3 regions of the Alteromonas sp. MTD1 genome follow, and region 1 is predicted to be linked to each of the others. Evidence: predicted binding sites of a transcription regulator. Region 1 holds the regulator's gene; each other region holds the start of a gene.
What was found. Region 1 encodes FNR, which switches genes on or off when oxygen is low (the NO sensors DNR and NnrR bind a similar motif). Its sites were predicted from a motif close to TTGATCTAGATCAA; they were not measured.
Positions count from the first base shown of each region.

Region 2: a site for FNR is predicted at 3,068-3,081, ahead of apt (adenine phosphoribosyltransferase). Genes of this name have one in related genera too.
Region 3: a site for FNR is predicted at 5,258-5,271, ahead of ACGHAV_RS03570 (high-potential iron-sulfur protein). Genes of this name have one in related genera too.

Region 1 is NZ_BTGG01000001.1:356,390-366,872, reverse strand. Features, by position in the region: gene ACGHAV_RS01630 (cbb3-type cytochrome c oxidase subunit 3) at 1-115, shown strand, start outside; gene ccoP (cytochrome-c oxidase, cbb3-type subunit III) at 132-1,085, shown strand; gene ACGHAV_RS01620 (FixH family protein) at 1,261-1,740, shown strand; gene ACGHAV_RS01615 (heavy metal translocating P-type ATPase) at 1,740-4,181, shown strand; gene ccoS (cbb3-type cytochrome oxidase assembly protein CcoS) at 4,183-4,437, shown strand; gene ACGHAV_RS01605 (sulfite exporter TauE/SafE family protein) at 4,440-5,099, shown strand; gene fnr (fumarate/nitrate reduction transcriptional regulator Fnr) at 5,149-5,889, shown strand; gene uspE (universal stress protein UspE) at 6,027-6,950, shown strand; gene ttcA (tRNA 2-thiocytidine(32) synthetase TtcA) at 7,066-8,025, shown strand; gene ACGHAV_RS01585 (patatin-like phospholipase family protein) at 8,026-9,054, shown strand; gene ACGHAV_RS01580 (DUF2987 domain-containing protein) at 9,046-9,690, opposite strand; gene ACGHAV_RS01575 (glucosaminidase domain-containing protein) at 9,687-10,478, opposite strand; gene ACGHAV_RS01570 (stress protein) at 10,471-10,483, opposite strand, start outside.
Region 2 is NZ_BTGG01000009.1:248,191-258,673, reverse strand. Features, by position in the region: gene ACGHAV_RS14000 (substrate-binding periplasmic protein) at 1-489, shown strand, start outside; gene ACGHAV_RS13995 (hypothetical protein) at 669-1,040, shown strand; gene ACGHAV_RS13990 (DUF692 domain-containing protein) at 1,155-2,006, shown strand; gene ACGHAV_RS13985 (DUF2063 domain-containing protein) at 2,003-2,764, shown strand; gene apt (adenine phosphoribosyltransferase) at 3,132-3,668, shown strand; gene dnaX (DNA polymerase III subunit gamma/tau) at 3,703-6,705, shown strand; gene ACGHAV_RS13970 (YbaB/EbfC family nucleoid-associated protein) at 6,743-7,069, shown strand; gene ACGHAV_RS13965 (hypothetical protein) at 7,269-8,165, shown strand; gene recR (recombination mediator RecR) at 8,172-8,771, shown strand; gene htpG (molecular chaperone HtpG) at 8,931-10,483, shown strand, end outside.
Region 3 is NZ_BTGG01000002.1:201,007-211,489, forward strand. Features, by position in the region: gene ACGHAV_RS03535 (hypothetical protein) at 1-665, shown strand, start outside; gene ACGHAV_RS03540 (hypothetical protein) at 865-1,347, shown strand; gene ACGHAV_RS03545 (TIGR03643 family protein) at 1,389-1,652, opposite strand; gene ACGHAV_RS03550 (exonuclease domain-containing protein) at 1,742-3,892, opposite strand; gene ACGHAV_RS03555 (hypothetical protein) at 3,989-4,276, opposite strand; gene ACGHAV_RS03560 (CPXCG motif-containing cysteine-rich protein) at 4,395-4,586, shown strand; gene ACGHAV_RS03565 (flavin reductase family protein) at 4,579-5,208, shown strand; gene ACGHAV_RS03570 (high-potential iron-sulfur protein) at 5,420-5,713, shown strand; gene ACGHAV_RS03575 (substrate-binding periplasmic protein) at 5,828-6,595, opposite strand; gene prmA (50S ribosomal protein L11 methyltransferase) at 6,849-7,727, shown strand; gene dusB (tRNA dihydrouridine synthase DusB) at 7,992-8,990, shown strand; gene fis (DNA-binding transcriptional regulator Fis) at 9,021-9,314, shown strand; gene purH (bifunctional phosphoribosylaminoimidazolecarboxamide formyltransferase/IMP cyclohydrolase) at 9,397-10,483, shown strand, end outside.

The sequences.
Region 1 (10,483 bases):
TAGCTTCATCGGTATTGTGTGGTGGGCGTTTAGCAGCCGTAACAAGAAAAAATTCGATGAAGCTGCAAACCTAGTGTTTGCAGACGAAGAAAAAGAAAAATCAAAAGAAGATTAGCAGGAGTCTTAAACTCATGAGTATGTTTTGGACAATTTGGATTTCAGTGATAACTCTAGGGTTAATCATTGGTTGCTACTTCCTTCTACGCTGGTGCCTTTCTAATAAGACAGGTGTAGCTGAAGGCGAGTCAATGGGACACGAGTTTGATGGTATCGAGGAACTGAATAACCAGCTTCCCCGTTGGTGGACAATCATGTTCTACATTACCATCGTTTGGGGCTTCTTATACCTAGCTCTGTATCCTGGTTTAGGTGCTTACGAAGGTTTATTAGGTTGGAGAAGTTCAAACCAGAATATTCAGTCGTTAGAAGAGTCTCTTCAAGCGCGTATTGAAGCGAAAGAGCAAGGTAAATTGGTTGAGTATGACCGCGAGCTAGACTTTGCGGCAGAAAAATTTGACCCAATTTTCGAAGCTTATGCGGCAGTACCTGTAGAAGAACTGGCAAAAGACCCGGAAGCAAATAAAGTAGGACAGCGTTTATTCCTACAAAATTGCTCTCAGTGTCACGGCTCTGATGCACGTGGTCAAAACGGCGGCTTCCCTAACCTTACCGACGACGATTGGTTGTACGGTGGCTCAGGCGCGAAAATTGTTGAAACCCTTCAACTTGGTCGTAAAGCAGCCATGCCTGCGTGGTTAGATGCGATGGGTGAAGACGGCATCGACGAAGTAGTAAACTACGTACTAAGCCTAAGCGGTCGCGATGTAGACCCTCAGCTTGCAAAAGCGGGTAAAGCGCGTTTTGCAGCTTGTGCAGCATGTCACGGTATGGACGGTAAAGGTAACCAAATGCTTGGTGCGCCTAACCTAACAGATAACATCTGGCTATACGGCGGCAGCCACAGAGCGGTTACAGAAACGCTAACATACGGCAGAAACGGCGTAATGCCATCATTTAAGAAGACCTTAGGTGATGACAAGATTCACGTTGTAGCAGCTTATGTATACAGCCTTTCAAATGATTAATGATCTAAATCATTAAAATGACGCGAAAGCCCCGTTACCACGGGGCTTTTTTTATGAGAAAATACAAGCCAGTAAGTATCGTGTGTTAACCCTACTCTAGTGTATTTATGCTAAATCTTGTGAATCAAGATTTGCCATAAAAACGTTAATGCAGTAACTACGAGATTTCATATACATGAACAGACCTTGGTATAAAGAATTCTGGCCCTGGTTTTTAATTGCCGTTCCAGTAGCCACCCTTATTATGGGCGGCGTGCTTTTAAATTTGGCCATCTCTACTGAAGACAGCCTTGTGATAGACGACTATTACAAAGAAGGTAAAGCAATCAACGCGAGTCTAGACAAGGAAGCTGTGGCTAAGCGCCTTAATATAACAACAGACTTAACAATCAACGATGGCAGTATTGCGCTTGAGTTTCATTCTGGTATTCCAAAAGAAGGCAATGCGGTAAAGCTTAATTTCTATCATGTTACATTGGAAGAACGCGATGTAAGCGTATTGCTTTCACGCGATGCCAACGGAATTTATCGTGGGTTTGTTGAGCAAAACCTAGATGGAAAGTGGCGCGTTTCTCTAACGCCTTTTGACGAAAACTGGAAAATTCAAAACACGTTGGTGTTACCACAACCTGGTGCTATAAAGTTCAACCCATAATGTCACATAAAGATTGCTACCACTGCGGCCTGCCTGTTGCTAACAGTGACATAGGTCAGTTTCAAACCGTTGTACTAGGCCAACAAAGAGACATGTGCTGTCCCGGTTGCCTAGCCGTGTCTGAGGCTATCGTAAACAACGGGCTTGAAGACTATTACCAATTCAGAACAGAGCCGGCCAAAAAGTCAGATGATGGCATTTTAACCAAACTCGATAAGCTAGCGTTGTTCGACGACCCTGCTCTACAAGAAGAGTTCGTTTTTGATGAGGGCAAACACAAGCAAATTCAGCTGACGCTTGAAGGAATTACTTGTGCAGCATGTGGTTGGCTTATTGAGAAGCAGCTGTCTAAGGTTGGTGGCATCAAACAGGTTGCGGTAAATGTTCAAGAACGTCGAGCGTTAATTACGTGGTCTGAGCTTGAAATAAAGCTCAGTCAAATTCTTTCAACCTTAAAACGCATTGGCTACGAAGGAAGCCCGTTTCAACCTGATGAGCATGAGGCTAGCTATAAACGAGAGCAGAAAACCTTTTTAAAAAAATTAGGTTTGGCTGGCATCATGACCATGCAGGTGATGATGTTAATGACTGGTCTGTACTTTGACTGGTTTGGTGCCATCGAGCTAGAAACTAAGCAATATTTCCATTGGGTAGCGTTAACACTCACCACGCCTGTAGTATTGTATTCTGGAAGCACCTTTTATTTAGGTGCTGTAAAAGCGATAAGCGCTAGAACGGTGAATATGGATGTGCCGGTAACCATAGCGGTATTCGGTACCTATTTGGCAGGCATACGCTCTACCCTTTTAGAGCGCGGTGACGTGTATTTTGAAACTATTTGCATGTTTATATTCCTGTTGCTTCTTAGTCGCTTTTTAGAACACAGAAGTAGACATAGAGCCGCACAAATATCAGCAAATATGATGCAGCATGTGCCGGTATCAGCAAGTAAACTGCTTACCGATGGTACAATTACCGATGTGCTAGCAAAGCGCTTAGTTGTTGGCGATGTAGTGTTAGTAAAGCCGGGCGAGACCATCCCCATTGACGGTCAGGTTTTAGAAGGTCGCGCATCGGTTGACGAGTCTATGCTAACGGGCGAGTTTAATCCTGTATCGAAGTCACAAAACAGCGTTGTATACGGCGGTACTGTTTGCCAAGACGGTAGTTTAACAATATCAGTAACCAAAACACTAAAGCATGCGCTGGTTAATGAAATAGTTCGCCTTCAATCGAGCGCAATGGCCAGTAAACCTAAAGCGGCACAGCTTGCCGATAACTTTTCTCGATATTTTGTCGTCGCCGTACTCGTAATCTCAGCTTGCACCTATGGATACTGGTCCTTGCAAGGCAGTACAGAGGCTTTTTGGATTACGATATCTGTGTTGGTGGCTACATGCCCTTGTGCTTTAGGCCTTGCCACTCCTTCCGCATTGACCTGTGCAATGGCTAAACTTAATCGACAAGGTATTTTACTTAAACGTGCAGACGCGTTAGAGCAGGTAACCAGCATAACGACTATTGCTCTTGATAAAACAGGTACATTAACGAAGGGCAAGTTCACACTGGCTCAAACCTGGTTTGCTGAAGGTGTGGATGCACAAACTATGTTGGCCCTTGCCAAAGCGTTAGAATCTCGTTCAGAACACCCTATAGCAAGTGCCTTTTTAAAGTCCACTTCACCTAAAACTAGTAGTGAAAAGAACGCCAAGCAAGCACCTGATGATCAAGCTGAAGCATTTACAGTTAGCCAATTTGAAGTAACCCCTGGCGGCGGAATTGCTGGGGTGATTAATGAAGCAAAATGTTTAATGGGTACGGCTTTATTTTGCGATGTAGCGCCGCAAAATGTGAACATCGATGCTAATGTGTTTTTAACGGTAAACGGTCAACTGTTGGCTGCTTTTGTAGTGAATGACAGCCTTCGTGAAGATACGCAAGAAACACTTAACGTACTGTCACAATCTCATGAGCTAGTCGTGTTAAGCGGTGACACACAAGACAATGTAAATACACTCACGCATTCGTTACCCATTACTAAATCACTTGGCGGGCTTACGCCTGACAAAAAATACAATGCGGTAGTCGAAATGCAGCGTCAGGGTAAAAAAGTGATGATGATGGGTGACGGTATTAACGACGCTCCTGTACTTGCCAGTGCAGATGTTGCTATAGCTGTTGGCAACGCAACCGATGTAGCAAAAACTGCCGCCGACGTTATTTTGCTGGGCGATCAACTTTTGTCTGTGCCTCAGCTTATTGAAACCGCACACAAAGTGAAACAAAAGATTCGACAAAACATCGGCTGGGCTGTTGGCTACAACGTATTAGTTCTGCCGTTTGCAGTTACTGGGCTTTTATCACCCTGGATGGCCGTTGTGGGTATGTCGTTAAGCAGTATTATTGTTGTAACCAATTCAACGCGGCTTTTAGGCAAATAGAATGAGCATAATTTACGTCCTTATCCCCATTGCTATCATTATCGTTGCGTTGGCAATTGTTATTTTTTTCTGGGCTGTAAAATCTAATCAATTTGAAGATTTAGATCGTCAAGGTTACAGTATTTTGTTTGATGACGACCTTCCACCTGAAGAGAAAAAACTCGCTGAGCAGCGAAAAGCCTTGCAGCGTAAAGAAGAAAAACAAAACATGGGTAGCGCAAACCAAGAAACAGTAAATAAAGAATCGAAGCGCTAAATATGGAAGGTATTAACTATCTATCTGCGTTTCTCATTGGTCTTGCCGGCGGTGTGCACTGCGTTGGAATGTGTGGCGGTATCGTAGCCGCGCTAAGAATGGTTTCCCCAAAAGATGCTAACCCACTTCCCTATACACTTGCCTATAACTTGGGGCGCATATTTAGCTATACCGTTGCAGGTGCGCTTACCGGTGCAATTGGTCACATGGCGTCTGAATTTATTCCTTTGGCAAATTATGTTCTTACGCTGTTAAGCGGTATTATGCTGTTGTTATTAGCGTGCTATCTAGGAAAGTGGTGGACTGTTTTAACCGCACTAGAATCGTTTGGTAAAGGTTTGTTTTCTAAGCTTCAACCTGTTTCTAAAAAGTTTCTTCCTTTTAAATCACCAATGCATGCCATTCCTTACGGTATTATTTGGGGCTGGCTACCTTGTGGCCTTGTTTATTCTACACTTACGTGGTCTTTAGCCGCAGGTAATGCGTTGCAAGGTGCGGCGTTAATGCTGTTTTTTGGGTTGGGTACCTTACCAACATTGTTGGCCGCCAGCGCGGGTAGCCAGCTTCTGCTACGTGGTTCTCAACATACTGTTACCCGACAAGTCATTGCGGTGTTAATGGCTTTATATTCAGTGCTTTTGATTTATCGGGCAATCCTTTAAAGCTTGCGGTATTATTGGCAAATAACCATAACTATTGTGAGGTCTTGTCATGAGCGCAGGAAGCCAGTTTTCAATTCACTGTCAGAACTGTAGTTTTAGCCATTTGTGTTTACCTGTGGCACTGAATAAAACTGAAATTGAATCTTTAGATGACATTATCGAGCGTAAAAAGCCCCTTCACAAAGGTGATATATTAATTAGTACGGGCGATACATTTCGCTCTTTATTTGCTGTGCGCACGGGTTCTTTTAAGTCTTTTCTAACCAATAACGAAGGCGAGGAACAGATCACCGGCTTCCATTTTCCAGGCGATATCATAGGCTTTGATGCGCTGCGAGAGAATAAACACCAAAGCTATACACAAGCGCTGGAAACGGCAATGGTATGTGAACTCCCCTACGAAACTCTTGATGAAATGTCGGTGCAATTCCCGAAACTAAGACATCAAATATTAAGCTTTATGAGTGCTGAAATTAAACAAGATCACGACATGATCATGCTACTTAATAAGCGTACAGCAGAAGAGCGTTTGTTGTATTTTATCTCTCATCTATCACAACGTTTCGAAGAGCGTGGTTTCTCACATCGTGAATTCCATCTAACGATGACACGAAACGAAATTGGAAATTATTTAGGGCTTACCATAGAAACAATTAGTCGTTTACTTAGTCGTTTTCAGAAAGAAGATATTATTAAGGTAGACGGCAGACTTATTACTATCAAGAACTTTGACCGCTTAAACGAGAAACTAGAGGCTTTAAACGGTCCCAGTATTGTGTGCAACGGCTAGGCCTGCACTATATAACTTGTGCACAAGCTCGCTACCCACTAACTTTTGAATTAGCAAAATATTGATCTAGTTCAACTTTCGTTTTCGAGTTTGTCGTTTACACTAAACATATATGGTTCGTTTTAACGGGACATCACATGATTGAGTGTAGACATATTTTAGCGATTGTTGATACTGAACGAGACAGCCAGCCTGCGTTAAGCCGGGCGTTTGAACTAGCCGCAAAGACAGGCGCTTCGGTTACTGCTATGTTAGTGGTGTACGACCTTTCTTACGACATGACCACAATGTTAAGCGGCGATGAGCGTGAGTCAATGCGCGACGCGGTTACCAATGAACAAGCTAAGTGGTTAAAGAACCACTTGAATGCTTTAGGGTTCCAAGAAGCCGATATCGTGGTGGAGTGGAATAATCGCGCGTACGAATCAATTATTTCCTATACGCTAAACGACAAAGTTGACCTTGTTGTAAAAGCCACAAAGCGACATGACGACTTGGTGTCTGTGTTGTTTACGCCAACTGATTGGCATTTAATGCGTAAGTGCCCCTGCCCTGTGTTATTAGTAAAAGACCACGACTGGCCAGAAAACGGCGAGATAATCGCTGCAGTTAACGTGGGTAGTGAAGACAACGAACACGCTGCCTTAAATGATAAAATTACACTTATCGCAAACGATTACGCCACGTTACTCAAAGGCAATGTGAATTTAGTTAATAGCTATCCAACCACTCCGCTTAATGTTGCAATTGAAGTGCCAGAGTTCGACCCTGAGAACTATCACAATGCGGTTAAGGATCACCACAACAAAGAGATGCAGGCACACGCGCTTAAATATGGTGTTCCCGATGAAAAATGTATCGTGAAAGAGGGACTCCCTGAAAAAGTGATACCGCAAGTTGCCAAAGACATTGATGCAGAGCTTGTAATAATTGGTACTGTGGGGCGCGTAGGCATATCTGCGGCATTAATAGGAAACACTGCGGAACACGTTATTGATGAACTCAATTGTGACGTTTTAGCTATAAAGCCAGATGGTTTTGTTTCACCACTAGCAAAATAAAAAAGTAAGTAGCGTTTTACCACGCTATGTCCATAAATTAACGTCAGCAAACATGGTTTCGAAAACACGCTTTATTGTATAATGGCGTTTTTAGAACGAAACAAGCAAGTTAATTATGAGTTTAGGCACAAACAGTGCTAGTGCTAACGATGCGGTATCAAACGCAGCACAAAGCAAGCAAAAGTATAATTTCAACAAACTTCAGAAGCGACTTCGCCGTAACGTGGGTAAAGCCATTGGCGATTTTGGCATGATTGAAAACAACGATAAAGTAATGGTGTGTTTATCTGGCGGTAAAGACAGCTACACCATGCTTGATATTTTACTTTTCCTTAAGAAAATTGCGCCTATTCATTTTGACATCGTAGCGGTAAACCTTGACCAAAAACAGCCAGGTTTTCCAGAGCACATATTGCCAGAATACCTTGATAGCATTGGTGTGGACTACAAAATTGTAGAAGAAGACACGTACTCTATAGTTAAAGACAAAATTCCAGAGGGAAAGACAACGTGCTCTTTGTGTTCAAGGCTGCGCCGAGGCATTTTATATCGAACTGCGAAGGAATTAGGCGCAACTAAAATTGCCCTAGGTCATCACAGAGACGACATGCTAGAAACCTTCTTTTTGAACATGTTCCATGGTGGCAAGCTTAAATCAATGCCGCCTAAACTTGTGAGTGACAATGGCGAGCACATTGTAATTCGTCCCCTTGCCTACTGCAGCGAAAAGGACATCGAGAAGTACTCTCAGGCCGTCGAGTTTCCAATTATTCCATGTAACTTATGTGGAAGTCAGGAAAACTTGCAGCGTCAGAATATAAAAGCGATGCTACAAGATTGGAATCGACGCTTTCCTGGGAGAATTGAGTCAATGTTTAGAGCGCTTCAAAACGTAGCGCCCTCGCACTTAATCGACAGTAATCTTCATGACTTCAAATCAATTACTACTCAGGATGGCCCTGTAGAAGATGGCGACATTGGGTTTGATGAACCGTCTTTTACTGATATCAATAATGCCGAAATGGTTGATACCGATAACTCCATTGAAGTCGTCAACATCATGGAAACCAAATAGATGAAAATAGGACTTGCGTTAGGCGCAGGCGCAGCGCGCGGTTGGACCCACATAGGTATAATTGAAGCACTCGAAAAACTTGGCGTACGCATCGACGTTGTAGCCGGTTGTTCAATTGGTGCGTACGTAGGTGCTGCTTACGCAAGTGGTAGGCTTGAAGAGTTAAAAGAATGGGCGTGTTCACTAAGCGATTGGCAGGTACTTGCACTCATGGGTGTAGGCCTGCGTCGTGGTGGTATTGCTAGCGGCCAGAAAGTGTTTGATAAGCTTGCAGCAGATTTTTGTGTAGAGACTTATGAAGCAATGCAAAAGCCGTTTGCGTCTGTTGCTACAGACCTATACACCGGCCGAGAAGTTGTTTTCAACTCCGGCCCCATAGGCGACACTATTCAGGCATCCTGTGCTATTCCGGCGTTATTTAGCCCTGTAGCACATGGTGATAGATGGCTTGTGGACGGTGCAGTAGTTAACCCTGTACCTGTAAATTTATGTCGACAATTAGGCGCAGACTTTGTTATTGCCGTTAACTTAAACGCTGATTTTAGGCCCATGCGCTTAGAAAAACTACGCAACGATCATGAAGAAAATCAACGAAAAACGGAAGACTTCTTTACTAAAAGTCAAAACGTACTACGTCAATGGTTTTCCCCCGATTCGAAAGACGATAAGAATGAAGTCGATGACGATCAAAAACTTATCGAAAACGAAGTGGAAGGTGTAGAAAAAACAGAGGGCTCTGTGGCGTCTGATGTAATTGAAAAAATTGAAGAAGAAGTAAAAGAAGTGCCAGCAAAAGCCAGTAAGCGCAATCCACCTGGGATCATGAGCGTTATGAGTTCTTCGTTAGAAATATTGCAGGCACGAGTTACTCGCTCACGTTTGGCCGGTGACCCACCTGATATCCTTATCGAGCCCCAGCTTACTGATGTTGGAATAATGGAGTTTCATAGGGCTCAGGAGCTCTGCGCAAAAGGTGAAGAAACTATTTCACGATTGGCAGAGCAAATACGCTATCAGTTATCAACTTGATGCCATAGCCGTAATGCGAAGCGGCGCACGGGGTAATGTTAAACCCTTCGCTTCGCTTATCCACTGCTGCTCTAGCTGAAGTACACCATTATTTATTTGTACGCCCTGTGGCGTAATGAAATCTAAGTTTTTGTCGTCGAATTGAATCATTAGGCCTTTAACAGACGGCATAAGGAACGACAGGAAGCTACCCATTTCATTAAAGAACGCTGCGTATTGTTCATACAGAAAAGTTAGCTCTTCCTGTGAATAGTATTGCTTTAGATACTCGGCCTTCGTTTCAAGCTGGACTGACATATCACATACATTCGCCGCTTCTTTCAAATCTATTCGAACAAGTGCATTGGCTAGCTTAAGGGCTTTTTCAGTGGGCACGGTAAAACGCCCTTCATTGCTTACCTCTAGAGGTAACGTTTGTTTATCAGTCACTATTTCAGCGTTGTTTATACCACATAGACGCCCTTCTCCAACCCTTACAAAACCAAATGCAAATTGAAGCGCTTGTGTATCCTCGTTATCTAACTTTTTAACATGGCTATAGAAACGGCTGTACTCTACGTCGATAGTTTCAGCATGTGCGGTTAAGCTGGTTAGGCCAGTCAGCGATGACACTAGTAATAAAGCTGCACGTATCATTCGGTTAAAAACTCCTCGTTAAATCGAATCATGGTTTGAAGCTCTTCCACATAAGCGGCTCCTCGCTCTGAATAATTCATTAGCCCTTCAGCAAGCGCAACGCCCGTAATAGGTATTTGATTAGCGCGTAATCTGCCGCGAATTTCCCGTAAGTCTTCATAAGCATCGTGTCGGTTTATATTTCGCATATAGGTATACGTTGCGCGTGAAACATTTTCAAACTTCGCCACCTCGTGAGATGCACCATCGCTACGTCTACTCGGTACAAACCCACAACCTTTAGAAAAACACCATAGGCCAAAGAAGTTGTATCCTTTACGTGCGAACCGGCTAGTGCCCCATGCAGACTCATTTGCAGCCTGCACTAATACAAGTTCAACAGGAAGAATATCGACTTTCAGCATAAGTGCTTCTAACTTTTTTTGAAGCGGCTGCTTTGCTTTAACTCTATACTCGTTTTCCAACCACGTTAAGCGCTCGATATCGTCGTCGGTCAGTGACTCGTTTACCAGGACTTTTCGGTAAAGTGTTTGAATATAATGGCGGAGAGTGAGCAAATAGGCGTTTTGTTTTTCAACCTCTGGACGAAGATAATTGAAAAACGCTGCCTTCTTTTCTTTTACATTAGTGTAAACCGAAAAGTCAGGCACAGGTTTATGGGCCTCAACTGTTTTCGGTACCTCTAAAATATCGAGCTCTTGGTCGGTAAAAATAATGGCATTAATTACGATAACCGCTAAAACACCTAGCGTGATTAAAACGATTTTTGACGTTTCTCTTTTATGCATCAAAT
Region 2 (10,483 bases), on a different contig from region 1:
ATAACCGTAAATGTCAGGGGAACTAAAGCGCTAGAAAACAACGTTATATTTGTAGAGAAGCCATTTAGTTTTCTATCACTAATGATAATGACTAACCCAAAACTTGATAAGCGAAAAACAGTAGCTGCAATTCGTGGGTATGATTACGAAGGGTTGAGACAAGAGCTAGAGGACGACAACTATATTTTTGTTGATATGGCTAACAGTAGTGATGCCATTCAAATGTTTCAGTTCGGACGAACAACACACCTAGTGACCTATGAAGGGCCATATATGGCTTATATTGACAGTGCTTCTGAAGTAATAAAGGACGTTGTAATTTCTATTCGAAGAGACATCCCAACATTCTTTGCAATCTCAAAGGCGAGCAAACTAAAACAGCCTCTTCTACAGGAACTTGATGATATGTTTCGTTCGACTGATGCTGATACCATCATTGAGCTAATGAGCGCTGAATCTCAAAAGCCTGTTCACTATCGCAGTTCATGAACGAGATAGCACTGTGTAACTGTTGAAATTCAGAAGATAAAAATCATATGTATCATGCCTTTAGTGATTTTTTAAATAAAAATTAATTTCTTTGAAATGAAACTATACTTTTTTGGGTCTTATTTATTACACGTGCTTAACGTACGTTAAACATGACAAAAATCTTTGAGGGTAGATAAATGAAACAAATCAAGAAATCATCAGTGGCAACAACGTTAGGTGCAGTAGTAATTGGCTCTTTGGCGTCCACAGTTGCAGTAGCAGACGTAAACCCATTTGGTATGCAGTCGCTAGAATCAGGCTACAGCCAATTTGCAGCTGAAGGCAAGTGTGGCGAAGGCAAATGCGGCGGTGATAAGTCTGCAAAAGAAGGCAAGTGCGGCGAAGGCAAATGTGGCGGCGACAAGAAAGCTAAAGAAGGCAAGTGTGGCGAAGGTAAGTGCGGCGGCGACAAAAAAGCTAAAGAAGGCAAGTGTGGCGAAGGTAAGTGCGGCGGCGACAAAAAAGCTAAAGAAGGCAAATGTGGCGAAGGTAAGTGCGGTAGCATGTAATTCCTTATCTAAACCTACAGTACTCTTAACATGTGCATAGAGTAGTGTTTTTTAATTAAATGGCCGTCTATCGATGGCCATTTTTGTCTGAGCAACTTTGTCGAGGAGTAAGTAATGAAAAATGTCAGTGGAGCAGGGTTAGGCTTCAGACGAGAAATGCTTGCGGAGTTACTACCTACATTACCTAGCGAAGTAGATTTTTGGGAAGTTGCACCTGAAAACTGGATCCCGCTTGGTGGTAAGTATCAAACTCAATTTCAAGAGGCAAGCTCTCAAGCGCCTTTTACGACTCACGGTCTATCGTTATCTATTGGCAGTAGCGACAAACTCGATATTGAATTTGTTAAGCGCATCAAACAATTCTTAGACGCCCACAATATCTTGCTTTACAGCGAGCACTTGAGTTATTGCAGTGGAGAAGGACATATGTACGATTTAATGCCTATACCGTTCACAGAAGAAGCTTCACAACATGTCATTGGTCGCATAAAACAGGTTCAAGATATTTTAGAGCGCCCACTTGTTCTTGAAAATGTTTCTTACTACATGGCTCCCGGACAACAAATGTCTGAACTCGACTTTACTAAGACCATTTTGGAAGAGTCGGGCTGTTTGATGTTGTTAGACGTGAATAATGTGTACGTAAACAGTATCAACCACAAATATAATGCTAATGATTTTATCAGCGAATTGCCTACAAATAAAATTGTATACGGTCATATTGCAGGGCATTTTGATGAGGCCGACGACCTTAAAGTTGATACTCATGGTGCGGATGTAATTGAGCCGGTATGGGACTTATTGACGCACGCCTATAACACTCACGGTGTTTTTCCAACATTGCTCGAGCGCGACTTTAATATTCCACCTTTGGAAAAGTTACTCGGTGAAGTAAAACGTATTAAAGATATACAGCAGGTGTGTTTGCAATCTAGTGGCGAGTTATTAAAAGGAAGTGTTGCATGACCCATAACTTCCAAGAAGTACAAAAAAACTTTGTTAATTCAATAAAGAACCCTAAGTCGTTTAATGCTGAAAATGATGATCAGGCAAGGCGAATGGGCATTTATCAATCTTTGTTTTTCAACAATATTGATGGTTTTGTCAGTACTGCATTTCCAGTTTTAAAAGAGATAGTAATTAACGAACATGAAGAGAAAGGTTGGGAAGCCTTAGTTCGTCAGTTTTTCATATCACACGAATGCCGTTCGCCTTACTTTGCTGAGATAAGTAAAGAATTTGTTGAATACTTATCGAAATCTCCCCAGTTGGATATCGATTTACCGGGTTTTGCTGCACAGCTTGCCCATTATGAATGGTTAGAACTCGATGTAAGCATAAGACAGAATGTGCCATCGGTTACCTATTTCGAAGATTCCATGGAAGTGAGTGCTGTGCGTGTTTCGCCTTATGCTTCGTTAGCGGCTTATTCTTATCCAGTGCATCTTATTGGCTTAAACTATTTGCCAGAAGCTGAATCGCCAGAGCAGCAATTCTACGTAGTTTACCGCGATCAAGAAGATGACGTTCAGTTTGCTCACTTAAATACAGTTACAGCCATCCTAATCCATACGCTCGAGCAGAGTGAAGAAGGATTACATATTAACGAGCTTGCTTCGTTACTTGTCGAGCAATTACCACAAATACCCGAAGATGCGCTTAGGGCCGGTATGAATCAAACGCTGAATGATATGCTTAAAAAAGGTATTTTGCTGCCTGCATGAAATTAGTAATGCTATGTGTGTTTTTAAAAATCAGCCTGCTTTACGCTAACCCAAATATGAAATGTGAGTTATTTACTTTGCATTTATCCTCTTTATATTAAACTTTAGCCTTTAAGTGTATTGAAAGTGACCGATCAGTCATATTAGCGCTGTCAATCGGGCTTGCTTTCGATTAACATTTAGCACCATTTTTTTGTTCATAAAATTGTTTAGGTAGTGCAAATGGCTGACAATTCAGATTTCAAAGAAGTCTATAACAAGTGGTACTTTCTAGCATCGCTAGCAACTCTAATCGCGTTTCCGTTGATGCATATCATCGCCGGCTGGTTCACCTTCTGGTTATAACGCAGACATTCAAGGCAAAATTGTGACTGCAGAATATATTAAATCAGTAGTGAAAACCGTACCTGACTATCCAAAACCAGGTATTTTATTTAGAGATGTAACCAGCGTTTTAGAAGATCATAAAGCGTTCAGTAGCTGTATCTCATTGCTTGTTGAAAAATATCAGGGCATGGGATTCACTAAGATTGCGGGCACAGAAGCTCGTGGTTTCCTTTTCGGTGCGCCTTTAGCTATCGAAATGGGCATTGGTTTTGTTCCAGTAAGAAAGCCTAACAAACTTCCTCGTGAAGTAGTAAGCGAAAGCTACGAGTTGGAATACGGAACAGATACATTAGAAATTCATAAAGACGCCATTGAGCCGGGCGATAAAGTTTTACTTATCGATGACCTGCTTGCCACTGGCGGTACTATTGCAGCCTCAGCAAAACTTATTCGCTCTTTAGGCGGAGAAGTTAATCATGCTGGCTTTATCATCAATCTACCAGATCTTGGTGGTTGCGAAAAGCTGACTGCATTAGATATTCAGAGCTATTCAATCTGCGAGTTCGAAGGCGAATAATCGTCTGTAATTTGAAAAGGCAATAAACGGTATAATGAGTTATCAGGTATTAGCAAGGAAGTGGCGACCAGGCAAGTTTAGTGAGCTTGTAGGTCAAGAGCATGTAGTGTCTGCCATCTCAAATGCTTTGGATAACGATAGACTGCATCACGCGTATTTGTTTACGGGTACGCGAGGTGTAGGTAAAACCACCATTGCACGTATCTTTTCAAAAAGCTTGAACTGCGAAGAAGGGCAGGGAGCTAACCCCTGTGGTCAATGTAATACCTGTAAAGAGATTGAGCAGGGGAATTACGTTGATCTTTTAGAAATAGATGCTGCATCAAGAACGAAAGTAGAAGATACACGCGAACTTCTTGATAACGTGCAGTACAAACCTACTCGCGGCAGATACAAAGTGTACCTTATCGATGAAGTACACATGCTTTCTAAGCACAGCTTCAACGCGCTGCTTAAAACGCTTGAGGAACCACCTCCTCACGTAAAGTTTCTACTTGCGACAACCGATCCACAAAAGCTTCCCATTACAATTCTATCGCGTTGCTTACAGTTCAATTTAAAAGCAATGTCGCGCGAACAAATTGTTGGGCAGTTAACGCACATTCTTGAGCAAGAGTCTCTACCTTTTGAGCCCCAAGCGCTTTCGCTATTAGCACGGGCTGCACAGGGGAGTATGCGTGATGCATTAAGCTTAACCGACCAAGCTATTGCGCAAGGCGGAAACAACGTTGTCGCCTCAGTCGTGACCGACATGCTCGGTTTAATGGATAAAAATCAGTTACTAAAAGTGGTTTATGCTGTTGTTAATAAACAGCCCGCTGATGTCATGCAATTAGTAACTGAGATTGCTGAACAAGCACCTGATTACAGCAACGTTCATAGCGAACTAGCAAGTTTGCTACATCAAATTGCGTTAACCCAATGGGTTCCTGAAGCGTGTAAATTAGAGACAACCTCGGCTAAAGCAATTTATCAGTTAGCGAAAGGCATACCCGCTGAGCAGGTTCAACTTTTATATCAAATTGCGTTGCAAGGTAAAAAGGATCTCCCCTTTGCTGCTGACGGAAAAAGCGCATTTGAAATGACGCTTATGCGGATGATGACTTTTGCGCCAGCCGTGCCATTAAGTGATACGCAAAGTGCAATAGAGACTCACCAAAGCGAGCAAACTCTTCCTGTTAATAGCCACGACCCAAGTGGTGGCCCGGGAAACGTCAGTAAGCAAGAGGAAGCGCATTCAAGCGAAACTCTTGCAAACCACAACACTGAAAGCGATATAAGCGCTCAAACATCAGTAAGCGAAGTACAACACACTAACGTCCATGGCAATTCAACGGCTTCAGTTGCCGATGATAGTGATAGTTCTGTCGTAGGGCATAACGTTGATAATAACAATACGCCTACGACTACAGAATTAAGTGAAGCTGATTGTAGTCATAGGGCATCTGAGCCCAGCTTAACGCAAAGGCCTAACGAACAGAGTACTATTGCGCAAGGTGACGGTGCACCAGGTCATTGTGCCCAAGGTACCAACGCAGAAGACAACAGCTTTGTCTCTAGCGATATAACGTCCGAGCCTAGCGCTAATCCTGCTGCTGATAATGTAATGCCTCACGATCAGACGCCTAATAATGAAGCTTTGCCACATGACGGCCCGCCTCTTGATGCCTACATGGATGATATGCTTTCACACTATGAGGGTGACCAAAACGACCATAGTTCAGGCTTTGGCGCTCATGGCGAGTTTAATGACAATGACAACACAAGTTTTCAACATGAAGCTCAAATCGACCGAGCGCATGCTAGTAATAACGAGCCAGAACAAACACCTGAAGAACAGCTAACTTCAACTGCTGATATGTTGGCATTACGCCAAAAACTGAAACAGCGAAAAGCAGAAGAAGCCGATAGTAAAAGCGCAGCAACAGCAAGTGAGAAGTCTGAAAGTGCTGAGCAAATTCAAGCTCGCTTTGTTAAAGCAGGCGCTTCAGCAGCGTCGTCTACAGTTGTTCAGCACAGTGAGACAAACACTGAAGAACAGCAAGCTGCCAGCGACAGTACAACAAATCCTATAGGCAATAGCTCTTCGATAGATAGTGCTTCTGCGCAAGGTGATACGCAGCCCAGCGATTTACAGTATAGTGCATCACATACCCCTGATACTGCGGAACAGCCTGCTGCACTGCAACCTAACGAAGGGAATGCGGGTCTTAATAATAGCGTAAATGCTGAGCTTAATGAATTTGATTCAGAAGAGTTTGATGCTGATATTCCCTTTGCTAATGACGAAGTTCAGCACCAAGCAGTTCAGCACCAAGCAACGCCAACAGAAGAAAATACACTCTCAGGCGAGCAGCATTTTGATGCCACGCACGCAGAACACATGCATGAACAGGCAATAGTTCATCCTGAGGTTGATGCTTCTCTTGATAGCGGCGATACGCCTCCTTGGGCGATGGATGATCCAGTATCTTCTCCAGCCAATACAGATGAACGTGGGGTTGAACATTCAGAAGTTCAGGCATTCAATAACAGCCCTGAATCAAATACTATTTCTGAAAATTCAGGTTGGGAAGGTCTAGAGTTCGATGCACCACTAAGCGATACCTACAATGGTTCGCTTAATGCCTATTTAGACAACGGCAACAAACTTACGCATGCAAGCCAGATTGATAGTTGGAGCAACCTAGTAGAGCAAATGCCAGTAGCAGGGCTGCTAAAGCAACTTGTACTGCATGCTGCATTTTCTAAAAATGAAAATACAGTAAACCTTGAAATTCATCATAGTCAGGCGCATCTCCTTAATGACAATACGAAAGCACAGCTAATTGATGCACTGCGTCAAGGTATGGGCGAGAATGTTGAGGTTGTTATCAATTTAGGTGAGCCTGCCTCAACGCCGTTCTCTTTGCAGCAAGAAATTCATGCTATGCGTCACGCGCATGCACACACGGTTATTAATACCGATGACACAATACAAGCACTACTGTCGACATTCGATGCATCAGTACTAACCGACACGGTTAAAGCGCGATAGTAGATTTATTAACACCAAAACGAAGCGAGATAAAAACATGTTTAAAGGTGGAATGGGCAACATCATGAAGCAAGCGCAGCAAATGCAAGAGCGCATGCAAAAGGTACAAGACGACCTAGCAAAACTTGAAGTGACAGGTGAAGCAGGTGCAGGTATGGTAAAAGTTACCATGACATGTAACCACAATGTTCGTCGTGTAGACATTGATGAAACATTAATGGACGATGACAAGGACATGGTTGAAGATCTTGTTGCTGCGGCGTTTAACGACGCGGTTCGTCGTGTTCAAGAAACCAGCAAAGAAAAAATGGGCGATGTGACTGGCGGAATGCCACTTCCACCAGGCTTCAAAATGCCGTTTTAAACTACTTAAAGCCTGAAATGGCAGCAGCTTCACACTTTAAAAAAGGGCCAATGATATCGCTATACATTGGTCCTTTTTTGTTGGTAAAACGTTTGTAGTAGGGTCTAACTACCGCTCAACCTATTTTATTTCTACTTCAAAGAGGGGATATTAATTGCTAAGGAAAGGCCTAGTTATTTCAACGGTGTTTTTATTGCCTATAGCAGCGGCCGCATTTTTTCTGAGCGTGCACGAATTGTTTCGCATGAAAACCGTCACAGTTGACCCCAAGTTAAGAGAAATTTCGGGGATTGAGTTCGACAAATATAAGCGGTTGTGGGCAATCAACGATAGCGGCGATGACCCCAAGCTGTATATGTTAAATAAAGACGGCTCTATTGCGAGAGAAGTTACGGTAACTAACGCAAAAAACATCGATTGGGAAGATATGACGCAAAATCGGTTTGGTCATTTTTTTCTAGGTGATTTTGGGAATAACGATAACGATCGCCGCTGGCTTACCATTTATAAAATTGAAAACCCAATAGATATCAAAACCGATACTACCGAAGCCGAAATTATAAAGTTTACCTACCCTCAAATGGAAAAGGGTGAAATAGCGCCTAAAGATAAAAACTACGACTTAGAAGCGTTTGTTGAATTCAACCGCCATTTGTATTTGTTTACAAAAAACCGTACAAAGCCTTTCGATGGAATAACCAAACTGTATAAAGTAGGTGACCATGCTGCCAACTTTGACGCGCAGTTAATTGGTGAGTTTAAAACCTGTACCACATTAGAAAAACTTTGTTGGATCACGTCCGCTGCGGTTAGCCCAGATAGGACAAAGCTGGTTTTACTAGACTCAACCAGTCTTTGGTTGTTTGAAAACTTTGAAGGCGATAACTTCTTTAACGGTGATGTTTCGCGTATCGACCTTGGTATTGTCACACAAAAAGAAGCGGTGACGTTTTATGATGACAATACACTGGTATTTACCGATGAAGAGTTTAAAGGCTTGATAGGCGGCAATGTTTATGAAGTTAAACTCGACCAAGTAAAGCGTAACGTGATTAAATACCGAAAAGATTCAAAACAAGAAGCCCCAAAGCAGTAATACATTATGAAATTTAGCCCCTTACTTTCCGAGCTTATTCAAGCGCTAACTTGCCTTCCTGGCGTAGGCAATAAAAGTGCACAGCGTATGGCGTTTCACTTGCTTGAACGAAATCGCACGGGCGCAATAGACTTGAGTAACGTACTACACAATGCAATGGAGCATATACACCATTGTAAGCGCTGTAGAACGTTTACAGAGGATGAGCTTTGCGATATCTGCAGACACCCAGAGCGTGAGGCAAGCGGCTTACTGTGTATTGTAGAGAGCCCACAAGACGTATTGGCTATTGAGCAAACGCTAAGTTACAAAGGGCAATACTTTGTATTAATGGGGCATCTTTCACCCATTGATGGTGTAGGACCACAAGAAATTGGCTTAGATGAGTTAGAAGCGCGCCTTAAAGCCGGCGGCATAACAGAAGTCATCTTAGCAACAAACCCAACCGTTGAGGGGGAAGCGACCGCACATTACATTGCACAGCTTTGTAATACCCATGATATTGAGGCTTCGCGAATCGCTCACGGTGTGCCTGTTGGCGGCGAACTAGAATACATCGATGGCAATACCCTTACTCATGCATTTTCTGGTCGCCGAAAGCTTTAAATACTCGTGAATTAAGTAGCCATCAGCGTTCTTGGCTACTTTTATCTCTCTATTTCTCCTTATTAGTAATAAATTTTCGTTCTAAACGTTGAAAAGTGGGCTACTTGTCCCTACCTCGCTTACAGTAGTGAAATCCATTCAATGAGGAGATATTGGATTATGGCTGAAGCAGCCCAGAAAGAAACCCATGGTTTTCAAACAGAAGTAAAACAGCTTCTTCATCTAATGATTCACTCTTTGTATTCAAACAAAGAGATTTTCCTACGTGAGTTAGTGTCGAATGCCGCCGATGCTGCCGACAAGCTTCGTTTCCGCGCGTTGGAAAACGACAGCTTATACGAGAATGACGGCGACCTTAACGTTAAACTTAGCGTAGATAAAGAAGCGAACACCGTTACCATTACCGACAACGGTATTGGTATGACACGCGATGAAGTTATCGCCAACCTAGGTACTATTGCCAAGTCAGGTACGAAAGACTTTTTCAGTAAATTGTCTGGCGATAGCGCAAAAGATTCACAACTTATTGGCCAATTTGGTGTTGGTTTTTACTCAGCATTCATTGTTGCCAATAAAGTGACTGTACGCACTCGTGCAGCAGGTGCTGATGCCTCTGCGGGCGTTGAGTGGATTTCAGACGGTGAAGGTGAATTCACTATTGCTGAAATTAACAAACCAAGCCGCGGCACTGAAATTACGCTTCACCTTCGCGAAGAGGAGAAAGAGTATGCCGATACATGGCGTCTGCGCTCTATCGTAAGTAAGTACTCTGACCACATCAGCATTCCTGTTCAAATGTGGAAAGACGAAGTACCTGAACGCGAAGGCATAGATGGTGAGAAAATTGAAGCTCAACCGGGCGAGTGGGAAGTTGTAAACAAAGCAACAGCGCTGTGGACTCGTGAAAAGTCAGATATCTCTGACGAAGAGTACAACGAGTTTTACAAGCATATCTCTCACGACTTTAGCGACCCACTAGCATGGGCGCACAATAAAGTTGAAGGTAAAACAGAATACACCAGTCTTCTGTATATCCCTTCAAAAGCACCGTTTGATATGTGGAACCGCGATCAGAGTCACGGCCTAAAACTTTACGTACAGCGTGTATTCATTATGGATGACGCTGAGCAGTTTATGCCAACGTACCTTCGCTTCGTGAAAGGTTTGCTAGATAGCAACGACTTACCGCTTAACGTGTCTCGTGAAATTCTACAAGACAACAAGATTACTCAAGCTCTGCGTCAAGGTTGCACGAAGCGCGTACTGCAAATGCTTGAGAGAATGGCGAAGAACGACGCTGAGAAATATCAGTCTTTCTGGAACGAGTTTGGTAACGTTCTAAAAGAAGGCCCAGCTGAAGACTTTAGCAACAAAGAGAAAATTGCTGGTCTACTTCGCTTTGCTTCAACTCATGGCGATTCTGATGCACAAACGGTATCACTAGCCGATTACATTGAGCGCATGAAGGAAGGTCAGGATAAGATTTACTACGTGACTGCAGATAGCCTTCAGGCAGCGAAATCAAGCCCGCACCTTGAGATTTTCCGCAAGAAGGGTATTGAAGTACTGCTTATGGGCGAGCGCATTGATGAATGGTTAATGTCTCATCTAACAGAGTTTAGCGAGAAGCAGTTCGTTTCTATTGCTAAGGCTAACTTAGATTTAGGCGACTTAGAAGACGAAGAGTCTAAGAAGGCGCAGGAAGAAGCAGA
Region 3 (10,483 bases), on a different contig from region 1:
GTCGTTTGTTTATGCGTCACGAGGGAGACTACGGAAAAACAGAAATAGGGGTTATTCCTACTTTCAAGGGCCGAGTTTCTTCTACGGGTTTATCAAAAGACGGTTGGATAACAGGTGTTAGGCATGTAAGAACGCTTAAAAATAACAGTGCGTTAGAAGTGGTGATTGGACAATTAGGCAATGCGCAGGCCGACCAAGCTTTTACCTTCGGTAACGAAGACGAATACGTAGAAATTGAATATTCAGCGCGCATGAATCAGCGTCATAGCTATGAAGCCAGTATTGAGCGGATGGTTAGCGGCAGCTTTATAAGAGGAGAATATCGTTATCGATTAAACGATCAAGATACTGCTTTTATCGAACTGGTTCAGCGCGTAGACAGCCCTGCCGAAAAATTGGTTGTTGGTGCAAGTGGTGAATTTACTCTTTTTACTAGCACTTCGCCTTACCCGATAGAATATTTTGCGTACTATTCGTACATAGATGATGATTTTGGCGCTCGTGCTGAATTAATTGAAGACTTTCTCGGTACCGGACATGGCGGCTCTATTGAGTTTAGCGGAGTTGTCTCAGCAACTCATGATTTAGAATGGTTTGTTCGTACCGATGTTGTAGATAGCGTTAGTCGCATACTAGCAGGCATCAAGCTATCTTTAACACAATAAAAAAAGGCCCATCAAACGATGGGCCAAACAGCAAGAACGCGTACACACTTTAACAGTGCATAATGGGTTACGCTTCACACCTTTGCAGAGTTCATAAGATTCTTATTACGTATTTTTAATCTCATCGGCTTTCTTAAAAACACCTCGTTTTTTATACTTTAGTATAAGTTGAAGTCGAAGTTCGTTTCGACACGTACAAATGCAACGTGAAGTGAAAGGTGCAATTGTGATCAGCCGATACGCTCAGTTAAAAGAAAAACTCCCCATATCCCGACTTTCAGACGATGTGCTGCTTGCTTTTCGCGTATTATTCGACGACCCACTAGACATTGTTGATTTAGCACAAGACATTGCAGACCTAACACTTTATCCAGAACGGCTAACAGACAGCTACAGAAAAGAGTGGGAAGCATACGTGGTAAAGTCGCTGGCACTAGAGATAAAAAAGCGTCCAGAAATGACGCCATCAGAGTTTATCGAAGACCTAATGCAACGGGTAGAGAAGCTGCAGGCAGAAAGCGATACTTACAATAATCTTTGGCGACAGGTACATCACGCTAAATCAATTGCGCAGTCGTCCAACACTATCATTTTTCCAAGTCCGCTACGTCAGCAGCTTATGGCGTTTTTGCTGCCAATCACAACCGTCACCCCCACCGACAGTGGCGAACCTGAAGAGTAAGAGAATAACTTTTTAGGAAAGGCTTACTATTTTGAGAAAACTTACTTGTTGGCGCCCTTCGGCTTGTACTGAGACGGACAATATCCTCGGTCCACGCCCTCTGGGCGCAAACTAGCATGTTTGGTCTTTCTTCCAGTTACCCGAGCGCGCCAGTTTTTAAACGTTTTTTGCTTAAGGTTTTTACGCATAAGCTTAATAACGTCTTTCTCAGGTAAACCGTATAGGCGTTCAATTGCCTCGAAAGGGGTTCTGTCTTCCCACGCCATTTCAATCACGCGAGATTCTTGTTCTTCAGTTAAACTCATTATTAAAACTCAATACCACACAAAACACCCAATATTACGCACAACGCGCGTTTTCGTTCACTTTTAGGTGATGAACGTTGAGGTAGTTCTCAGGCGCTATTTATCTTGCTGACTACAGCTTCATCGTCTTTTTCAAAGGCAAGTTTCAATAGCTCTGCCGCCGCTTTTGCATCGCTTAACGCTCGGTGGTGACGTTCCATCGTGATCTCAAAGTGTCTAGTAAGGTTAGCAAGAGAATAGGACGGCAGCCCTGGATAAGTGCGGCGTATTTCGCGCACCGTGCACATTTTCGGTCTTCTATATACCTGCTCTAGTCGTGCAAATTCTTGCTTAATAAAGCCGTAATCAAAATTAACGTTGTGGGCTACAAAAACCGCATCTTCTGTAAACGTGGCAATATCGTCGGCAACTTGTTCGAAAACAGGTGCATCGGCCACCATTTCGTCTGAAATACCAGTGAGCCTAGTTATGTTGGAAGGAATTCGACGTTGTGGGTTTATTAACGTTTGATAGCGTGCCACTTCTTCGCCCGCTATTAATTTAACCATGCCAATTTCCGTTATGCGGTTGTAGCTGTTGTTACCCCCTGTCGTTTCAATATCTACCACCACGTAGGGCTGAGCAGGGTCGCGTACCCATTCCACCGTGGTTACCGCCACGTCAAAACCGGCTTGCTGCAGACGCTGTATAGACACCAACTGGTTTCGTCTTAGTTGATCGCCCGGTGCTTTAATTTCTTCAAACCGCAGCGTGCCATCAAACACCATTATGTCTGGAAAGCCATCGCGCAACGATTCAAAATCGCGACACATCATGCGTAACAGCGCGTATATGGCGTCAAGCGATGCATGCTCAATTAACGCTTCAATAGGCGTAAGTAAATGGCTAGACCACATAAATAAGCTGTTCACTTTGCCATAGTGCATCGTAGCCATTTTGTGCACGTGAAAGCGTAACTTTTCTTTGCTATCGAGTTGCGTTAACAGTGCTTCAATGCCGCTCTCAAACTTGGCATAAAAGTTATTTTGCTTTAGCGAAAGCGGCCTTCTGTCAAACTCTGTTACCAGTGTATCTTCTTCGTAAAGCAGCTTCCAAAATGTTAGTCCAAACAAACTACGCCACAGTCTATTTTCAGTACGCCAGCCAGTAATGCCTTCACGGGCATAATGGGCAAGTACACCTCTTTCCACCTGCTGATTTTGGCTCACATCAATAGCAAGTGTGCGGCTTGCATTGCGCAGCATATCAGTAACCGTGCTGGTACGTTTCTTATGGTATTTACGCGCATAAAAGTCTTCGGCAAAAGCAAGAAGCGTATCAGACTGAGGGTTATCAATAATTTGCTCAAGTGCGGCTTTGACCTCTTCCACCTGACCATCTTTATAGCTTTCTCTTAACCATTTTTCTTTGGCTTTGTCGCTCTCGGCAAGCGACATGATCCGAAGCCCGTTTACCCTATCTATATCCATCAGCTTAAGGCTTAGCGCATAGAGAAACTGATCTTTAAAAAAACAGGCCGACACACCGTCAGTGGCGGGGAAGTCATCGTGTGACAAAGACAGCATTTTGTCATCGTCATAATAGGTGAGCTGAGTGTGATGCTTCGCGTAGTACCATGCTGCTTGTGCATCATTGTTGTGATCGAAGCGCGCTATGTCTGACACCGAGTCTGCACGTGTGCGCATAACGCCTAAGTCACGCATTGAAAATTGATTTAGGCGACTCTTTGTATTGCCAAAATACAAAAACAAAAGATACCGCAATGCATCATCAAACAAACAAACCAAGTACTGATCTAGTGCGAATCGCGTTGGCCACCCCTTCTGCTTTATCTCAGCGTCTAATAGGGCAATCAGTTTTGGCTTGGTCAGCGCGTTTAAACCCTGCGTACTGCCATATTCGCCAAGTAACTCAACTATTGCGTCTTTTGTTAATACACCGGCAATATCACTGGTTGATGCGTGAGATAAGTCGCCAAACCAACCCTCATCAACAAGTTCGTCAATTTGTGCTTGTGGGCTGTTTATTTCTGCATAATTGAATTGAGAACGGTCTATTACGGCGTATTTTCTGTTGGCTGCGCGTACCACAATACATTGCTTGTCGTCGCTTAACGCCTTAAAACGCGATACAAATTGCTGCGCACTGTCACTCAGTAATTCTTGATTGGCCCCTTCAAAGAAGCTCAAAAACTCAAAAAAATGCGTGAGGTAATAACGCGGCGGTAAGTCTTTACGCATAGCACATTCTTATAAACCAATAACGTGAATAGTGTATATTTATACATGTATCACAATCAAGCATTCATGAAAGTACAGGCCTTCTTCAGGTGATATTTACACCTTAACTCGCTGTTTTGAAACCCAATTAAAAAATGTAGAAAGTTGTTCATCGGCTTGAAGTAAACACAGTGAATGCAGTTGCTTGGCAAGGGTCATTTCATCGTAAAAGCGATGTATTCCACTGTGGCACTGCCGGCAAATGTTTACGCCTGCCTGAAGCTGCTCTTTGGTGTAGTGTTTTTTGAAATACGTGCGACGATGCATTTTCTTAGGAATAAGATGATGAAAGGTTAGCCTTGTATGCCGACTACAGCACGGGCACGTGCCTACTTTATTGCCCACACTCACCTCTTCTAATACCGTTACTCTTACAGGTAAATACCTTTTATTGTCATAAGATGATCACGGGGAAATGTCAGTTCGTAATAAGCCCATAGAATTGAACAATTATGGTGAAGATATGAGTTTAACGCGTGCTATGGGCTTTTCTTGCCCCTATTGTATGGCACCCAATGATGTTGAAATTGATGAAATGTATGATGTTGGCCAAACACAAGTGCTTGATTGTCAGGTATGCTGCCAGCCCATAGAATTAAGTGTGTATCAACACGGCGATGATATTTCGATACAGGCGGAGCGAGAAAATGACTAGGGTACTGTCGAGAAGCGATATAGATAACTTAGCACAGCGTTACCGCGCTAATTTAATTAATAGCTTATCGGGGTTTAAACCAGCAGTGTTATTGGGCACTACTGACGGTACTACACATAACCTCGCAGTTATTAGTTCGGTTGTTCACATTGGGGCAAACCCACCTTTGCTTGGCATGATTATGCGTCCGCACACTGTGCAGCGAGACTCGCTGGGAAATATCAAAAAGCAGGGCTTCTACACGTTAAATCATGTGCACACTAATTGGGTGGATAAAGCACACCAAACCTCTGCGAGATACGAAGTAGATGAGAGCGAGTTCGACGCCGTAGGGCTTACCGTACAAATGAGTGAACATTTTCCCGCACCTTATGTTAAAGAAAGCAGCATAAAGATGGGGCTGAAAGTTGCTCAGCATTTCACGTTATTGAACGACACTGAAATGGTAATTGGCGAAATTCATGAATTACATTTACCTAATGACATAATTACTGAAGACGGATACGCAGATATTGAAGGTGCTGGCAGCGCATGTATTTCGGGGTTAGATAGCTACCATAGTACATCGCGACTAGCGCAGTACACGTATGCGAAACCCAACGTTGAACTTAAACAAAAATGAACTAGCCTTAGCGTGAAAGGTCGAATTTCCCCAAGAGGGTGAAGTTTATTTAATGCAGATCAAATGATTTACAGACTTTTTATTCGATCTTTCTGCGAAAACAGATAGTATTTAAGTATGTACAAAAAACCTGCCTCTTTGGGCAGGTTTTTGCGTTTAAGGCGCTGAATAAAAAAGAATCATTATCGTTTCTGTCTCTAAGGAGAATATTATGAAATCTGTAAACCGCCGCGACTTTTTGAAGCTGTCTGGCTCTACGTTAATTGGCCTTACTTTGGGTGGCGTTGCACTGCGAGCGCAAGCGCAAGAACAACTTAGCGCAGACGATGCAACCGCAAAGGCGCTTAATTATAAGCCAGAGTCAACGGTAGATGGCGCGAAGTGTTCTAACTGCATGTATGTGCAAGGTTCAGATGGTGAGCAGTACCGCCCTTGTAACATTTTCCCTGGAAAACTCGTTAATGCAAATGGTTGGTGTAGTGCTTGGGTGAAAAAGCCAGGCTAGGTCGCAAATTAGCTAGCTAACCGAAAATGTCTAAGTTTTTCAAAAGCCTCGTGTAAGTGGGGCTTTTTTGTATCTGTATATTTCTTTATATTTGCGGCCCCGTATTAAAAAGCGTTAGCTTTCATTTATATGTAACTGCTGCTCTACCAGTTTATCGAACAAATTCTCTAGCCTAAACCGTGTGAGTAATGCTTGATAACGGCCGTCTTCAAAAAATTTCTTCAGTGTCGCATTAAACTGCGCGCGCAACTTTGGGTTGGGAATACCTGCACAGTATGCTGAAACCGGAAAAAGCTCGTGAATAGTGACAGCATCGTCAGCATAGGCGTCATTTTGCGCTTTAAAGTAGCTAAATATGTTTCTATCCATAATCACCGCATCTACGCTTCCCAACATTAGCATGTTCACTTGCCTGTCTTGCCTTGCCATTTCGAGATAATTCGGTTGTGACGCAAGGGTATTGCCATATTCCTTACCAAGCACATTTTTAGCAGTTTGAAAGGCAATGATGCTTTTTCCTCTTAAGCTGGCTAAGCCATTTACCTTAATGTTTCTGTCTTCACGGGTAACAGCAACATTTTGATACACCACATAGGGGTCGCTAAGAATATCAGCCGACACCTTGTGCGCTTTGTTTAGGGTTAGTGCGATATCTACGGCATCATCTTTTAGCAAGCGCGCTGTTCGTCCGAAAGGGACATAAATGGGAGACAGTTCGTGCCCTAACTCTTTCAAAATGGCACGAGTCAGCTCTAATTCAAAACCAGAATGATCGGCTGACATAACATAAGGCGGTTTGTCCCATCCAACCACCACATCTAATTGTTCAGATGAAGCGATGAATGAATACAGTAAGACTGTAAATAAAGCGGCTATGCGCATAAGTGTAATGTGCCTTCTTCATAAGCAGCGTTTTATAGTATGACTATAATGCTTTCTATTTAATTAACCAGCATACAAAAGGCTAGTTTGCTAACCCTTTGCGATAAGGCCACTCACTCATAAATGATTGCCAATTTGCGCATAGCTTTTTGCCAGTGCAGGGCGATAGTCGCACTGTTTAATTTGCATTGCTGCATTTTGTTTAAATGTCACCAGTTGTACAATAGAGGAAATACCTTAGTAATAGAACATTATGGCTTGGCTACAATTACGAATTAACACAACGTCTGATACCGCTGAAGCAATTGGCGACATGATGACCGCTAACGGCTCACAAGCAGTAACTTATGTTGACGCAAAAGATACCCCCATGTACGAGCCTAAGCCTGGCGAAGTATTGTTATGGCCAGATACGCAGGTAGTGGGTTTGTTTGAAGCCGATGCTGACATGAAAGGCATTCTCGCACGTTTGGGCAAAGCCAAGGTGTTGGGCAAAGATTTTAAATACAAGCTAGAGCCATTAGAAGATAAAGACTGGGAACGCGAATGGATGGACAACTTTCATCCTATGCAGTTCGGTGAGCGTCTTTGGATATGCCCAAGCTGGCGGGACGTTCCAGACCCTACTGCAGTAAACGTGATGCTAGACCCAGGGCTTGCTTTTGGCACTGGCACACACCCCACCACAGCACTTTGTCTTCGCTGGCTTGATGGCATTGATATGACGGGTAAAACCGTTGTGGATTTCGGCTGTGGCTCGGGCATTCTTGCACTTGCAGCCCTGAAACTTGGAGCGAAACGCGTTATTGGTATCGATATCGACCCACAAGCGCTTCAGGCCACCGAAGAAAACGCACGCCGAAACGGTGTAGAAGACCGTTTAGACGTATACCTACCAGAAAACCAACCATCCCTAGAAGCCGACGTTGTGATGGCCAATATTCTATCGGGCCCACTTTTAGAACTGCAAAGTATTATTACTGGATACTGTAAAAGAGACGGCCTTCTTGTGCTGTCGGGTATTTTAGCCGAACAAGTAAACAGTATTGAAAGCGCCTATAAACAAGATATTGACCTTGAGCCAAGTGCCATTGATGGAGAATGGGCACGGGTGTCGGGGAAAAAACACTAACAAATTGTTAATTTTTTTCACATTACAGCCCTTTTAATTCGGGGGCTGTAAGACTTTTGATTAAATTTCACACAATAAAACTACGTTAGCTCTTTAATGTGACAGTTTTTTTTCACTGTCAAGAGCACTTAGTGAAATTTTGTGTGATTTTTAGCCTTTTCAAGCATTGCGAAAACGCGTACACTTAGCGCCCCGTTTTAGCCGGGTGTTTAATTTCTGTGCAGTTTTAGATAACGAGCTATACGACAAACCATGCAAAAATCAATACAAATTGGACCATACGCGTTAGAGAACAATTTGATGTTGGCTCCCATGGCTGGCGTTACTGATAGGCCATTCCGCCAATTGTGTAAGCGCTTAGGTGCGGGGCTTGTGGTGTCTGAAATGCTTTCGAGTAATCCGAAGGTATGGAACACCGCGAAGTCGCAAGCTCGAATGAATCACGAGGGCGAAGAAGGTATTCGCTCAGTACAGATTGCTGGGGCCGATCCTGAGCTTATGGCTCAAGCGGCGCAATTCAATGTTGAGAACGGTGCGCAAATTATCGATATCAACATGGGTTGCCCTGCCAAAAAGGTGAATAAGAAGCTTGCAGGCTCTGCGTTGCTTCAATACCCAGACACAGTGGAAGCGATCATTAAAGCCGTAGTTAATGCGGTAGATGTTCCGGTAACGCTGAAAATTCGCACCGGCTGGAATCCAGAAAATCGCAATGGGGTTGAAATAGCCCGCATTGCAGAGCAAAACGGCATACAGTCGCTCGCGGTTCACGGCAGAACACGAGCATGTATGTATAAAGGAGAAGCAGAGTACGACACCATTCGCAAAATAAAGGCAGCAATTTCGATTCCTGTCATTGCAAATGGCGATATTACTTCTCCTGAAAAAGCACAAAAGGTATTAGATTACACCGGAGCGAATGGTGTGATGATAGGTCGCGGCGCGCAGGGTAGGCCTTGGATTTTTAATCAAATTCAACACTACCTTGAAACGGGCGAGAACCTAGCACCACCTCCGTTGTCAGAGCAGTATGAAATTTTGCGCGAGCATGTAACAAACGTGCAAGATTTTTACGGTGACATCTCTGGTGTGAGAATAGCCCGTAAGCACGTGGGCTGGTACCTTTCGGAACATGATACGGACCGTCAGTTTCGTAAAACGTTTAACGCTATCGATGATGCAAATGAGCAACTCGAAGCACTTAATGCATATTTTCAAGCGCTGCAAACACGAGAAACCCGACAGATTTCTCCTGCAGCATAGTGATGACTAACTTAAGAGCAACACAGTATTATGTTCGATCAAAACGTGACTTCACCTTTTACTACTACAGTAACTACGCCTTCACAAACGCAAGCACAAAAGCCACTGCGTGATTCTGTAAAGCAAGCGGTTAACAAGTACCTAAAGCAACTGGACAACGCTAACATCGATAACCTTTACGAAATGGTATTGGCAGAAGTTGAAGCGCCGCTGCTAGAAGAAGTCATGACTTACACACGCGGCAATCAAACCCGCGCGGCCATCATGATGGGCATCAACCGTGGCACACTTCGCAAGAAGCTAAAGCAATACGGCATGAACTAAGATTCCAAGGGCTTTGCCCTCCAAAGAGCACCACACGGTGCTCTTTTTGTTTCAACACTACAACATTAGAAACTTAAAATTTATGCAAACTCCAAAACCTATAAAACGTGCTCTCCTTAGTGTCTCTGACAAAACTGGTATCCTCGATTTCGCGACAGCGCTGCATAACGCTGGCGTAGAGCTTCTGTCGACGGGCGGTACTGCGAAATTACTGGCTGATGCTGGCTTACCTGTTAAAGAAGTCTCTGATCACACAGGTCACCCAGAAATTATGGCTGGACGTGTAAAAACACTTCACCCGAAAATTCACGGTGGCATTCTTGCTCGTCGCGGCGTTGACGAAGCAGTAATGGAAGAAAACAACATCGCACCAATCGACTTGGTAGTGGTAAATCTTTATCCATTTGCCGCCACAGTGGCCAACGAAGACTGCACGCTAGAAGACGCTATTGAAAATATCGATATCGGTGGCCCAACAATGGTGCGTGCAGCAGCGAAAAACCATAAAGACGTTACCATTGTTGTAAATGCGTCTGACTATGGTCGCGTGCTTGCAGAAATGAATGACAATGCAGGCTCATTAACGTACAACACGCGCTTTGACCTTGCGATTAAAGCTTTCGAACACACTGCTGAATACGACGGCATGATTGCAAACTACTTTGGTGCGCGTTTAGACAGCACGGGCTGCGAAGCAGATTGCGACCACCAGCACAGTGAGTTCCCACGCACGTACAACATGCAGCTGACTAAGAAGCAAGACCTTCGCTATGGCGAGAACAGCCACCAAGAAGCAGCGTTCTATGTTGAAAACAACATCCAAGAAGCGTCTGTGGCTACCGCTACCCAGCTACAAGGTAAAGAGTTGTCATTCAACAATATCGCCGATACCGATGCCGCGCTTGAATGCGTTAAAGAGTTCGAACAGCCAGCATGCGTTATCGTAAAGCACGCTAACCCTTGTGGTGTTGCTATTGGTGACGACATTCTAAGTGCCTACGACCGTGCTTTTAAAACCGACCCAACATCAGCGTTTGGTGGCATTATTGCGTTTAACCGCGAACTAGACGCCAAAACTGCCCAAGCCATTGTTGACCGTCAATTCGTTGAAGTGATTATTGCACCAACGGTAAGCGATGAAGCGAAAGAAGTGGTTAGCGCGAAGAAAA